Regions from separate parts of the Franconibacter pulveris genome, predicted to be linked through region 3. Evidence: predicted binding sites of a transcription regulator. Region 3 holds the regulator's gene; each other region holds the start of a gene.
What was found. The regulator CRP, encoded in region 3, controls carbon source genes, mostly activating them, when cyclic AMP is high. The targets are predictions, from matches to a motif close to ATGTGANNNNNNTCACAT.
Positions count from the first base shown of each region.

Region 1 (3,134 bases), 1.5 Mb from region 3:
AAGTTCAAGCCAGTTCGCCGCCAGCGCTTTACCCTCTTCGCTTCCCGGCGCAATCCCTTTCGCCCGCGCCGCATGCAGCTTCGCCACCAGCGGCGGCCACTCCATCATGCGGTCAAAATAGTGGGCGCGAGTGTAAGCATACTCTTCAGGGTTAAGGTAGCGCTGATAAATCGCCAGCTTTGATTCCGCAAACGCCCGCGTGACATACTCCATCACCTCCGGCGTAATGCCGGTTTGCTCCTGCATCTGCGGCTCTTTGGCGTGCATTTCGTTCAGGCGCGTCAGGAAATCGGGTTTGCCGGCGGTGTCGCGCTCCAGCATCTCCATCCAGCGGGTGGCGAGGCGCTGCGCCTGCGGCGCTTCCGGCGGCGTGTTCTGGGCTATCAGCTGCTTCACCTGCTGCACAAGCTGCAGCCATTCGTTTTCCCGCGCCGGATCTTTTTTCGCAAAGGGCAGCGCTTCCAGTTCTGCTTTACTGAACCAACGATCGTACATTTTCATCAACTCCAGTGTGATTAGCCATTCAGAGAGATTCGGCTCCTGCCCCGCTTTCAGGTCGCTCTGCAATGCCTCCAGTCTTTCGCGCAGCGTAGTGATGCGTGAAATCTGGCTGTCGAGCATGGCGATTTGCTGATCGATGATATCGGTCAGGGCAACCGAATGGTTCTCCAGACAGGCGCGCACTTCGGCAAGCGTCAGTCCCATATGGCTTAATGCCTGGATGGTATGCAAACGCTCTACATCCCGGGCGTTATAAAGCCGGTAACCTGCCTCAGTGCGGGCCGAAGGCAACAGCAGGCCCTGCGACTCGTAGTGGTGTAGCGCGCGAACCGTAATCCCGGCGCGCCGGGCCAGTTCGCCTACCTGTATTAACATCTTGTCGTAGCTCCTGTTTTGCTGCTTCACGGCGAAGTGTGATGTCTTACGTAACGTGAGGGTCAAGCCGAAAAGCATAAAAAAAACGGCCTCTTTGCAAAAGCCGTTTTTTCTCGCCGTGGGGGCGTTAACGTTACCGGTGTTGATTGCGCTGGCAGCGCTTATCAAAGTGTCGCACCCACCAGTAGCGGTCGCATACCTGCTCATGGCCGCCTACGCGCGCGCCAGCCAGCCATAACACCGCGCCGACAAAAATGCTCAGTACCGCGCCGTGGGCGAAGAATTGCGGCAGTTGCAGCTGTGGAAGCTGGTTGAGGATGGAATAGCCGACGCCGACAACCATAACAACGAGCCCCAACCCCATCAGAAAATTACCAAGTAATGAAGCGTTTTTGCGTCTCACAGGTCACCTCCAGGTAAATGGGTTGATGGGGAATGCCCCCTCTCCTTGTGTGTAAAGTATAGGTAACGCTTATAGGTAGCCGATGAGGGTCAGGTCACAATTCTGGATATATCTCTCACAAAACTTTACAAATAAGCCCCTGATCAAATTGAAATTCTAATTATTACGCGTTGCGACTATTCAAATTCATTCACATGGCCTGTTGCGCTTTGTGATTTGCCAGGCGTCACAGTAAACTACGCCGCGAATTTAGCGCTTTTCAGGAACAATAACGTGACGATTAAACTGATTGTCGGCCTGGCGAACCCGGGCGCCGAGTATACGGCAACGCGCCATAACGCCGGGGCATGGTATGTAGACTTACTGGCGGAACGCCACCGTGCGCCGCTGAAAGAGGAAGCCAAATTTTTCGGCTATACCTCGCGCCTGACGCTTGCGGGCAACGATGTTCGTCTGCTGGTGCCGACCACTTTTATGAACCTGAGCGGCAAAGCGGTGGCGGCGATGGCGACGTTCTACCGCATCGCACCGGATGAAATTCTGGTCGCGCATGACGAACTGGATTTGCCGCCAGGCGTGGCGAAGTTCAAGCTCGGCGGCGGTCATGGCGGACACAACGGCCTGAAAGACATCATCAGCAAACTGGGCAATAACCCTAACTTTCATCGCTTACGGATTGGAATCGGCCATCCTGGCGATAAAAACAAGGTTGTCGGTTTTGTGCTGGGCAAACCGCCTGTGAGCGAACAGAAGCTGATAGATGACGCCGTTGACGAAGCGGCGCGCTGCACCGAAATCTGGCTTCAGGATGGGTTAACCAAAGCCACCAACCGCCTTCACACCTTTAAAGCGCAATAAAAGGGGTTTTAACCACGCCGCGGGGTGATTTCTCCGCCCGTTGGACCTCTGTTACGTGTATAATAGGCAAAGTTTGTTTTTTTCCATCATCGGGTTATTTCTAACCCCCTGATTATCAAGAAATTAAGGTGATTTAAACCATGGGATTCAAATGCGGTATCGTCGGCTTGCCGAACGTCGGTAAATCCACCCTGTTCAATGCGCTGACCAAAGCGGGAATCGAGGCAGCCAACTTCCCGTTCTGTACCATTGAGCCGAACACCGGCGTCGTTCCTATGCCCGATCCGCGTCTGGACAAGCTCGCGGAAATCGTGAAGCCCCAGCGCATCCTGCCGACCACGATGGAGTTTGTCGATATCGCCGGTCTGGTGAAGGGCGCCTCCAAAGGCGAAGGCCTCGGCAACCAGTTCCTGACGAACATCCGTGAAACCGAAGCTATCGGCCACGTGGTGCGCTGCTTTGAGAATGACAATATCATTCACGTTTCCGGCAAAGTGGATCCGGCGGAAGATATCGACACCATCAACACCGAACTGGCGCTGGCGGACCTCGATACCTGCGAGCGCGCGATCCACCGTATTTCTAAAAAGGCGAAAGGCGGCGACAAAGACGCCAAAGCCGAGCTGGCGGTGCTGGAAAAATGTTTGCCGCAGCTGGAAAACGCCGGCATGCTGCGCGCGCTCAACCTGAGCAAAGAAGAGAAGGAGCTGGTGCGTTACCTGAGCTTCCTGACCCTCAAGCCGACCATGTACATCGCCAACGTTAACGAAGACGGTTTTGAAAACAACCCGTACCTGGACAAAGTGCGTGAAATCGCCGAAGCGGAAGGTTCCGTCGTGGTGCCGGTATGCGCGGCGGTAGAAGCGGACATCGCCGAGCTGGACGATGAAGAGCGCGACGAGTTCATGCAGGAGCTGGGTCTGGAAGAGCCGGGCCTGAACCGTGTAATTCGCGCAGGCTACGCGCTGCTGAACCTGCAAACCTACTTCACCGCAGG
Region 1 covers NZ_CM165555.1:2,719,662-2,722,795, forward strand. Annotated here, with positions in the region: gene ACU4F7_RS12830 (MerR family transcriptional regulator) at 1-876, opposite strand, end outside; gene ychH (stress-induced protein YchH) at 1,010-1,279, opposite strand; gene pth (aminoacyl-tRNA hydrolase) at 1,553-2,137, shown strand; gene ychF (redox-regulated ATPase YchF) at 2,278-3,134, shown strand, end outside.
Region 1: pth (aminoacyl-tRNA hydrolase) is a predicted target of CRP. The motif match lies at 1,362-1,379, and genes of this name have one in related genera.

Region 2 (3,134 bases), 1.6 Mb from region 3:
TTGCTATGACGATGTTGCATTTGGTCGAAAACAAGACGAAATGCTAATGAAGTCGCAAAAAAAAGCGGAGCCGGAGCTCCGCTTTTTCAAATGAAAGCGATTTAATTAAGCAAACCTGGAAAGATAGCTTTCAAACCCGTCACAATAAATTCGATGCCAAGGGCCATGAGCAACAGCCCCATAATACGTGTTATCACGTTAATTCCGGTCTGACCAAGCAAGCGCACAAGCCACGGAGCCAGACGGAAAACGCCCCAACAGCAGAGGGCAAAAACAGCGATGGCCAGTGAAAACCCCACCATATAACCCAGGCTGTGATAACGCGTTCCCCAGACGATAGTTGAACTGATCGCGCCCGGTCCGGCCATCAAAGGAAGCGCCAGCGGCACAACGCCCACGCTCTCACGAATCGCGGTTTCTGATTTCTCTTGTTTGTTTTGCTTATCCTCGCCCAGTTTGCCGCTAATCATCGACATAGCGATAGTGACAACCAGTATGCCGCCCGCGATACGGAAGGAATCTATAGAAATACCGAACAATTGCAGGATGGCATCGCCCAGAAAAAGCGACGTCCACAGAATGATGGCGACAGAGAGGTTGGCAGTAAGGTTCGTCTTATTACGGGCCACCGCGGTTTGGTAACTGGTCATGCTAATAAAGACGGGGATAATCCCAACCGGGTTAACCAGCGCAAAGAGCCCGATAAAGAACTTAAAGTAGGTTGGCATATCTAAGAAAGAGTGGGCCACAAGAACTCCAGAAATGAGCCATGCAAAAGACTCGCGTAATGTAAAGGAAAAGGCCCACGTACGCTACGCTGATCCGCAGGGCAATATTCTTCTTATTCCTTTTTCAGGAAAACGAACCGCTCTTGTTATTTATTTGTTGTAATTATGGTAACGTAATTTATATACGCTGTAGCTAAGCTATTACACAATGCTGTAATACTGAAATATGGCCTGCTGAAAGGAGTCAGCATGGATATAAATTGATCCTGATCACGTTTTGCCTACTCAGAAGTGAGTAACCTGATTACGCCGCCAGGGAAATAACAGCGACCTTTAGTGCTGTGAGGGTAAGGCTCTTTTAGTAAATCAGCGTGGTGTCATTTGCTATTGCGTTGTCACATCCTGTCTGTTACGCGTGCTGTTTGGTCTTGCTCTATAAGCGCTTCGAACAGCTGGTTTACTAAAAGAGTTTAACATTATCAGGAGAGCATTATGGCCGTTACTAATGTCGCTGAACTTAACGCCCTCGTCGAGCGCGTAAAAAAAGCCCAGCGTGAATACGCCAACTTTACTCAAGAACAGGTCGATAAAATCTTCCGCGCAGCCGCTCTGGCCGCCGCAGATGCTCGCATCCCCCTCGCTAAAATGGCCGTTGCCGAATCCGGCATGGGTATCGTCGAAGATAAAGTGATTAAAAACCACTTCGCTTCAGAATATATCTACAACGCCTACAAAGACGAGAAAACCTGCGGCATCCTGGAAGAAGACGATACCTTCGGCACTATCACTATCGCCGAACCCACTGGCATCATCTGCGGTATCGTTCCAACGACTAACCCGACATCCACCGCAATTTTTAAAGCGCTCATTAGCCTTAAAACGCGCAACGCTATCATTTTCTCTCCGCACCCGCGTGCGAAAAACGCCACCAATAAAGCAGCCGATATCGTGCTTCAGGCGGCAATTGCTGCTGGTGCGCCAAAAGACATTATCGGCTGGATCGACGAGCCTTCAGTTGAGCTTTCTAACCAACTGATGCACCACCCGGATATCAACCTTATCCTCGCCACCGGTGGCCCGGGTATGGTGAAAGCCGCATACAGCTCAGGCAAACCGGCAATCGGCGTAGGCGCTGGCAACACGCCAGTCGTTATCGACGAAACCGCCGATATCAAACGTGCCGTGGCGTCCATCCTGATGTCCAAAACCTTCGATAACGGCGTTATCTGCGCATCTGAACAGTCCGTTGTCGTTGTTGATTCTGTGTATGACGCTGTGCGCGAACGTTTCGCCACCCATGGCGGCTATCTGCTTCAGGGCAAAGAGCTGAAAGCCGTTCAGGATATCATCCTGAAAAATGGCGGCCTGAACGCGGCTATCGTAGGCCAGCCTGCCACCAAGATTGCTGAAATGGCAGGCATCATCGTACCGGCTGGCACTAAGATTTTGATCGGCGAAGTAACCCTCGTGGATGAAAGCGAACCGTTCGCCCACGAGAAGCTCTCCCCGACCCTCGCCATGTACCGCGCGAGAGACTTCGAAGACGCTGTAGTGAAAGCGGAAAAACTGGTTGCGATGGGCGGTATCGGTCATACCTCCTGCCTGTACACCGACCAGGATAACCAGCCGCAACGTGTCGCGCACTTTGGTCAAATGATGAAAACCGCGCGTATTCTCATTAATACCCCGGCGTCGCAGGGCGGTATCGGTGACCTCTATAACTTCAAGCTGGCGCCTTCTTTGACGCTGGGTTGCGGTTCCTGGGGCGGTAACTCCATCTCTGAAAACGTGGGTCCGAAGCACCTGATCAACAAGAAAACCGTTGCCAAGCGAGCTGAGAACATGTTGTGGCATAAACTTCCGAAATCTATCTACTTCCGCCGCGGCTCTCTGCCTATCGCGCTGGATGAAGTGATTACTGATGGTCACAAACGCGCCATGATCGTGACTGACCGCTTCCTGTTCAACAATGGTTACGCTGATCAGATAACCTCCGTGCTGAAAGCAGCAGGCGTCGAAACCGAAGTGTTCTTTGAAGTTGAAGCGGATCCGACCCTGAGCGTTGTTCGTAAAGGCGCTGAACTGGCTAACTCCTTCAAGCCGGACGTTATCATCGCACTGGGTGGCGGTTCTCCGATGGACGCCGCGAAGATCATGTGGGTGATGTATGAGCATCCGGAAACCCATTTCGAAGAACTGGCGCTGCGCTTTATGGATATCCGTAAACGCATCTACAAATTCCCGAAAATGGGTGTGAAAGCGAAAATGATCGCCGTCACCACCACTTCCGGTACCGGTTCTGAAGTAACTCCGTTCGCCGTGGTTACTGATGACGCAACAGGTCAGAAATATCCGCTGGCAGACTACGCGCTGACTCCGGACATGGCGATCGTCGACGCAAACCTG
Region 2 covers NZ_CM165555.1:2,652,238-2,655,371, forward strand. Annotated here, with positions in the region: gene ACU4F7_RS12545 (YchE family NAAT transporter) at 102-728, opposite strand; gene adhE (bifunctional acetaldehyde-CoA/alcohol dehydrogenase) at 1,221-3,134, shown strand, end outside.
Region 2: adhE (bifunctional acetaldehyde-CoA/alcohol dehydrogenase) is a predicted target of CRP. The motif match lies at 987-1,004, and genes of this name have one in related genera.

Region 3 (3,134 bases):
ATGTCATCAAGACACCCGGTTATCGCCGTTACAGGTTCCAGCGGCGCAGGCACGACCACCACCAGCCTTGCGTTTCGTAAGATCTTCGCTCAACTACACCTTCATGCCGCGGAAGTGGAAGGCGACAGCTTTCACCGCTATACGCGCCCGGAAATGGATATGGCTATCCGCAAGGCGCGCGATTTAGGCCGGCATATCAGCTATTTTGGCCCCGACGCCAACGACTTTGGCCTGCTTGAACAAACCTTTATCGAGTATGGCCGCAGCGGCCAGGGGAAATCGCGCAAATACCTGCATACCTATGATGAAGCGGTGCCGTGGAACCAGGTGCCGGGCACCTTTACGCCCTGGCAGCCGCTGCCGGAGCCTACCGACGTGCTGTTTTATGAAGGGCTGCACGGCGGCGTGGTCACGCCGCATCACAACGTGGCGCAGCATGTAGATTTGCTGGTGGGCGTAGTGCCTATCGTCAACCTTGAGTGGATCCAAAAGCTGATTCGCGATACCAGCGAGCGAGGGCATTCACGCGAGGCGGTGATGGATTCCGTGGTGCGATCAATGGAAGATTACATTAACTACATCACGCCGCAGTTTTCCCGCACCCATATTAATTTCCAGCGCGTGCCGACGGTGGATACGTCTAACCCCTTCGCGGCGAAAGGCATTCCTTCGCTCGATGAAAGCTTTGTGGTTATCCACTTTCGCAACCTTGAAGGGATTGATTACCCCTGGCTGCTCGCCATGCTTCAGGGTTCTTTCATTTCTCACATCAATACGCTTGTCGTTCCCGGCGGCAAGATGGGGCTGGCGATGGAATTAATTATGCTGCCGCTGGTGCAGCGATTGATGGAAGGGAAAAAAATTGAATAAGGCGGCTGACGCCGCCCCGCGTCAGGCTTCCACCACTTCATAAGAGTGGGTGATGTTGACCGCTTTGCCGAGCATCAGCGCCACAGAGCAATATTTCTCAGCGGAGAGATCCACCGCGCGCGCCACAGCCGCCTCCTTCAGCGCCTTACCCGTTACGATAAAGTGCAGGTTAATGTGAGTGAACAAACGCGGCGCCTCTTCGCGGCGTTCTGAGGTCAGTTTCACTTCGCAATCCTGAACGTCATGACGCCCTTTTTGCAAAATAGACACCACGTCGATAGCGCTGCAACCGCCTGCCGCCATCAGCACCATTTCCATCGGGCTTGGCGCTTTATCGCCGGAATTACCGTCCATCAGGATTTGGTGCCCTGAAGCGGATTCGCCCAGAAACGTCAATCCCTCAACCCACTTTACTCGTGCCTGCATAATCATCACTCCGATGTATAAAAATTTTTGACAGATTACGCGCCAGTTACGAAAGAGGCAACGGAAGGGCGACCTGCGTCAAGCTGAAACGAGACAATAGAAGACACCCATGAAAAGCTATGCTAAAACAGTCTGGATGCTGCGGCGATACATTGATGTTATGCATGTATGCAGAGGACAAGACAATTTACCGGCTGCGACGACATGGACAGCCAACTTCCCGGGATGCGGGAAGATAATGATTGCAAAGCCAGATGGGGGACCCGCGCCCCGTCTTTGGAGCCAGTTTAAACAGAGGATAACAGCGCATGGTGCTTGGCAAACCGCAAACAGACCCGACTCTCGAATGGTTCTTGTCACATTGCCACATTCATAAGTACCCATCGAAGAGCACGCTGATTCACCAGGGTGAAAAAGCGGAAACGTTGTATTACATCGTTAAAGGCTCAGTGGCAGTGCTGATCAAAGACGAAGAGGGCAAGGAGATGATCCTCTCGTATCTGAATCAGGGAGACTTTATCGGCGAACTGGGCCTGTTTGAAGAGGGCCAGGAGCGCAGCGCCTGGGTTCGCGCCAAGACTGCTTGCGAAGTCGCCGAGATTTCCTATAAGAAATTCCGCCAGCTTATCCAGGTGAACCCGGACATCCTGATGCGCCTCTCTTCGCAGATGGCGCGTCGTCTGCAAGTCACCTCTGAAAAAGTCGGCAACCTGGCGTTCCTCGACGTGACGGGCCGCATCGCCCAGACGTTGCTCAACCTGGCGAAACAGCCGGACGCCATGACCCATCCCGACGGCATGCAAATTAAAATCACCCGTCAGGAAATCGGCCAGATTGTGGGTTGCTCCCGCGAAACCGTCGGTCGCATCCTGAAAATGCTCGAAGATCAAAACCTGATCTCCGCGCACGGTAAGACCATCGTGGTTTACGGCACCCGCTAAACCGCCATAAAAAAACGGCGTGTCGCTTCGGTAACACGCCGTTTTTGTTTCTACACTTACCTCTATGTTTCGCCGTCTCATTTATCACCCGGAAGTGAACTACGCCCTGCGTCAGACGCTGATCCTGTGTCTGCCGGTGGCGGTTGGGTTGCTGCTGGGCCATCTGCAACAGGGCCTGCTTTTTTCGCTGGTGCCTGCCTGCTGCAACATCGCCGGGCTCGACACGCCCCACAAGCGCTTTTTCAAACGTCTGGCGGTCGGCGCTTCGCTCTTTGCCGTCAGCAGTTTTACCGTGCAACTGTTACTGGCGAACAATCTGCCGCTGCCGCTTATCTTTTTAGGCATGGCGCTGCTGCTTGGCGTGACGGCGGAGATAAGCTCGCTGCATGCCCGGTTGCTGCCCGCTTCGCTTATCGCCGCCATTTTTACGCTAAGCCTCGCGGGGAACATGCCAGTCTGGGAGCCTATCCTGCTCTATATTTTCGGCACGCTCTGGTACGGGCTGTTTAACTGGTTCTGGTTCTGGCTGTGGCGCGAGCAGCCGCTTCGCGAGTCGCTAAGCCTGCTGTATCGCCAGTTGGCGGACTATTGCGAAGCGAAATATAACCTGCTGACGCAGCATACCGACCCGGAAACTGCCCTGCCCCCGCTGCTTACGCATCAACAAAAAGTAGTGGACCTTATCAGCCAGTGCTATCAACAGTTGCACATGCTGGCGGCCGGGAAACAGAGCGGCTATAAGCGTCTGCTGCGCACCTTCCAGATGGCGCTGGATTTGCAGGAGCATATTTCGGTCAGCCTGCATCAGCCGGAGGAGGTGCAAAAGTTGGTGGAGCGCAGCCACGCCGAGGCGGTGATCCGCTGGAACGCACAGACCATTAGCGCGCGCCTGCGCGT
Region 3 covers NZ_CM165555.1:4,263,533-4,266,666, forward strand. Annotated here, with positions in the region: gene ACU4F7_RS20215 (phosphoribulokinase) at 1-870, shown strand; gene ACU4F7_RS20220 (OsmC family protein) at 892-1,296, opposite strand; gene crp (cAMP-activated global transcriptional regulator CRP) at 1,605-2,237, shown strand; gene ACU4F7_RS20230 (YccS/YhfK family putative transporter) at 2,302-3,134, shown strand, end outside.

Region 4 (3,134 bases), 250 kb from region 3:
AGCAGCACGCCCATCCCCGGACCCGGGTTAGCTTCAATCAGGAAGAAGATAGACTTGCCAAGTTCGTGAGACTGCTGAATGCCCAGCGGCGAGAAGATGCCGTGGTTGATGGCGTTGTTAAGGAACAGGATTTTCGCCGGCTCAACAAAGATGGACGCCAGCGGCAGCATGTCGTGAACCACCATGAAGTTTACGCCCGCAGCCAGCGCTTTGGAGAGAACTTCAACAGCCGGACCGATGCCAAGGAACGCCAGAATCGCCAGGATCATGCCGATGATGCCAGCGGAGAAGTTGTTCACCAGCATTTCGAAACCGGATTTGATTTTGCCGTCAACCCAGCTGTCGAAATGTTTAATCGCCCAGCCGCCCAGCGGGCCGGCGATCATCGCGCCGAGGAACATCGGCATGTCGGCGCCAACGATAACGCCCATGGTGGTGATAGCGCCTACTACGCCGCCGCGGTCGCCGCCAACCAGACGGCCGCCGGTATAACCGATAAGCAGGGGCAGCAGATAGGTGATCATCGGACCCACGAGCTTCGCCAGCGTCTCGTTCGGCAGCCACCCAGTCGGAATAAATAATGCGGTGATAATACCCCACGCGATAAACGCGCCGATATTGGGCATTACCATATTGCTGAGAAAACGACCAAAGCTTTGCACTTTGATCTTGATATCGGATGACATAAAACACCCCTTCTTATGGTTACGCGCAGGCCAGCAGCCCGAGGTTTATTGTTAACGTGGCGGCAGAGGTAGCCGGCCGAATGCTCTGGATGACGCGAATCTGGCACCGAATAAGGCAACTGTCCAGATGGTGGGTTTAAGTGTGATCCATATCACATGAAGCGAGGGGTATCAGGGGCTTATTTAGTGATGTCCATCACAAAACATTCGTGTAAAAAAAGAACGATGGCGAATTTATGAACGTAAAAACGATGAAAACGTGAATATAGTCACATTTTTATGTGGCGTTTTTGTTTTTATTTTGTGATCTGAATCACATGCGATTTTTCCTTCTTTTTATGCTCTGTGATCGACCGCAAACTGCCTGGCGGCGCATTGCCGCGCTGTAATTTTATTACGCATGTACCCGGCCTCCGTATAGCGCGTTCCCGCCCGCCTGCTTTTAACGTAACCTGAGCCATACTTAGCCACTGTCGGCGTTGACGCATAAAGGAGCAGGCCATGAAGCTTATCGGTAGTTACACCAGCCCGTTTGTCCGGAAAATCTCGGTCATTCTGCTGGAGAAAGGCATTACCTTCGAGTTTGTTAATGAATCGCCTTACGCGGAGCAAAGCGGAGTGGCGCAATACAACCCGTTAGGCAAGGTGCCTGCGCTGGTGACCGACAGCGGCGAGCAGTGGTTCGATTCGTCGATTATCGCCGAATACCTGGAACTGCTCGAGGCTGAGCCAGCCCTGCTGCCGCGCGACCCGCATGAGGCGTTGAAAGTGCGTCAACTGGAAGCGCTGGCCGATGGCGTGATGGACGCCGGGCTGGTCCATGTACGTGAACTGCAGCGCCCGGCAGCGCAACAGTCGGAAACGGAGCTGCTGCGCCAGCGGGAGAAAATCAGCCGTGCGCTTGATGCGCTGGAGCAGCATGCCGCCAACGGCACGCTGAGCGCGGATAACCTTTCTGTCGCGACCATCGCGGCAGGCTGCGCCATCGGCTATCTTAACTTCCGCCGCGTTTCGCCGGGCTGGTGCGTTAATCGACCTCATCTGGTAAAGCTGGTGGAAACCTTATTCCAGCGCGAAAGCTTCGCCCGTACCGAGCCGCCGAAAACCTGAAGCTCTCCTTTCCCTTACCTCCCGGCGTAAACGCGCCGGGCTTCGCGTAAAGCGCTACGGCAACTGAATCTCCCGTTATTTGGTGGTAGATTAGCGCTAAATTCAGCCAACCTACATTTTTCATGACAAGCCAGACTTCTTCACTTTACAGCCAGCTGCCCGCCACGGACCGGCTGCTGCGCGCTGCGGCGTTTCAACCCGTGCTCGACAGCTACGGACACAGCCAGGTCGTGGGTATCCTGCGCACATTGCAGGATGAAGCGCGGCAGACCATTCGCGAAAGCCAGACGCTGCCCGACTGGTGCGCCGACTGGGCGAAAGAGACGGTTGCTCGCCTCCAGAGCCGCACGCAAAGCGCGCTACGCCCGGTTTACAACCTCTCAGGCACGGTGCTGCATACCAATCTTGGCCGCGCTTTGCAGGCGCAGACGGCGGTAGACGCCGTTATGCAGGCGATGCAGTCCCCCGTTACGCTGGAATACGATCTCGACGGCGCCGGACGCGGCCACCGCGACCGGGCGCTGGCCGACCTGCTTTGTCAACTCACCGGCGCGGAAGACGCCTGTATCGTCAATAACAACGCGGCGGCGGTGCTGCTGATGTTGGCCGCCACGGCGGCAGGCCAGGAGGTGGTGGTTTCCCGCGGCGAGCTGGTGGAAATTGGCGGCGCGTTCCGTATTCCGGATGTCATGCGCCAGGCGGGGTGCAGGCTCGTGGAAGTGGGCGCCACTAACCGCACGCACCTGAAAGATTATCGCCAGGCGGTGGGAGAAAATACCGCGCTGCTGATGAAGGTGCATACCAGCAATTACGTTATTGAAGGCTTCACCAAAGCGGTGGAGGAGACCGAACTGGCGGCGCTCGGCGAAGAGCTTGGGGTGCCGGTGATTGCCGATCTCGGCAGCGGCTCACTTATCGATTTAAGCGAGTACGGCCTGCCGAAAGAGCCGATGCCGCAGGCGCTTATCGCGGCGGGGGTAAGCCTGGTGAGTTTTTCCGGCGACAAGCTGCTCGGCGGCCCGCAGGCGGGAATCATCGTCGGCAAAAGGGCACTTATCGAACGTCTGCAGGCGCACCCGCTCAAGCGCGCGCTGCGCGCCGACAAGATGACGCTGGCGGCGCTGGAGGCGACGCTTCGTCTTTATCTGCACCCTGAAACGCTGACGGAAACGCTGCCTACGCTGCGCCTGTTAACCCGCAGCGCCGACGCAATCAATGAGCAGGCGCGGCGGCTGTTGCCAGCTTTGCAGGCGCGGTATGAGGCGGAGTTCACCGTCCAGGCGGTGCCTTGTCTGTCGCAGATTGGCAGCGGTTCGCTGCCGGTTGACCGGCTGCCGG
Region 4 covers NZ_CM165555.1:4,510,383-4,513,516, reverse strand. Annotated here, with positions in the region: gene ACU4F7_RS21265 (PTS mannitol transporter subunit IICBA) at 1-686, opposite strand, end outside; gene ACU4F7_RS21260 (glutathione S-transferase) at 1,188-1,796, shown strand; gene selA (L-seryl-tRNA(Sec) selenium transferase) at 1,919-3,134, shown strand, end outside.
Region 4: ACU4F7_RS21260 (glutathione S-transferase) is a predicted target of CRP. The motif match lies at 988-1,005, and genes of this name have one in related genera.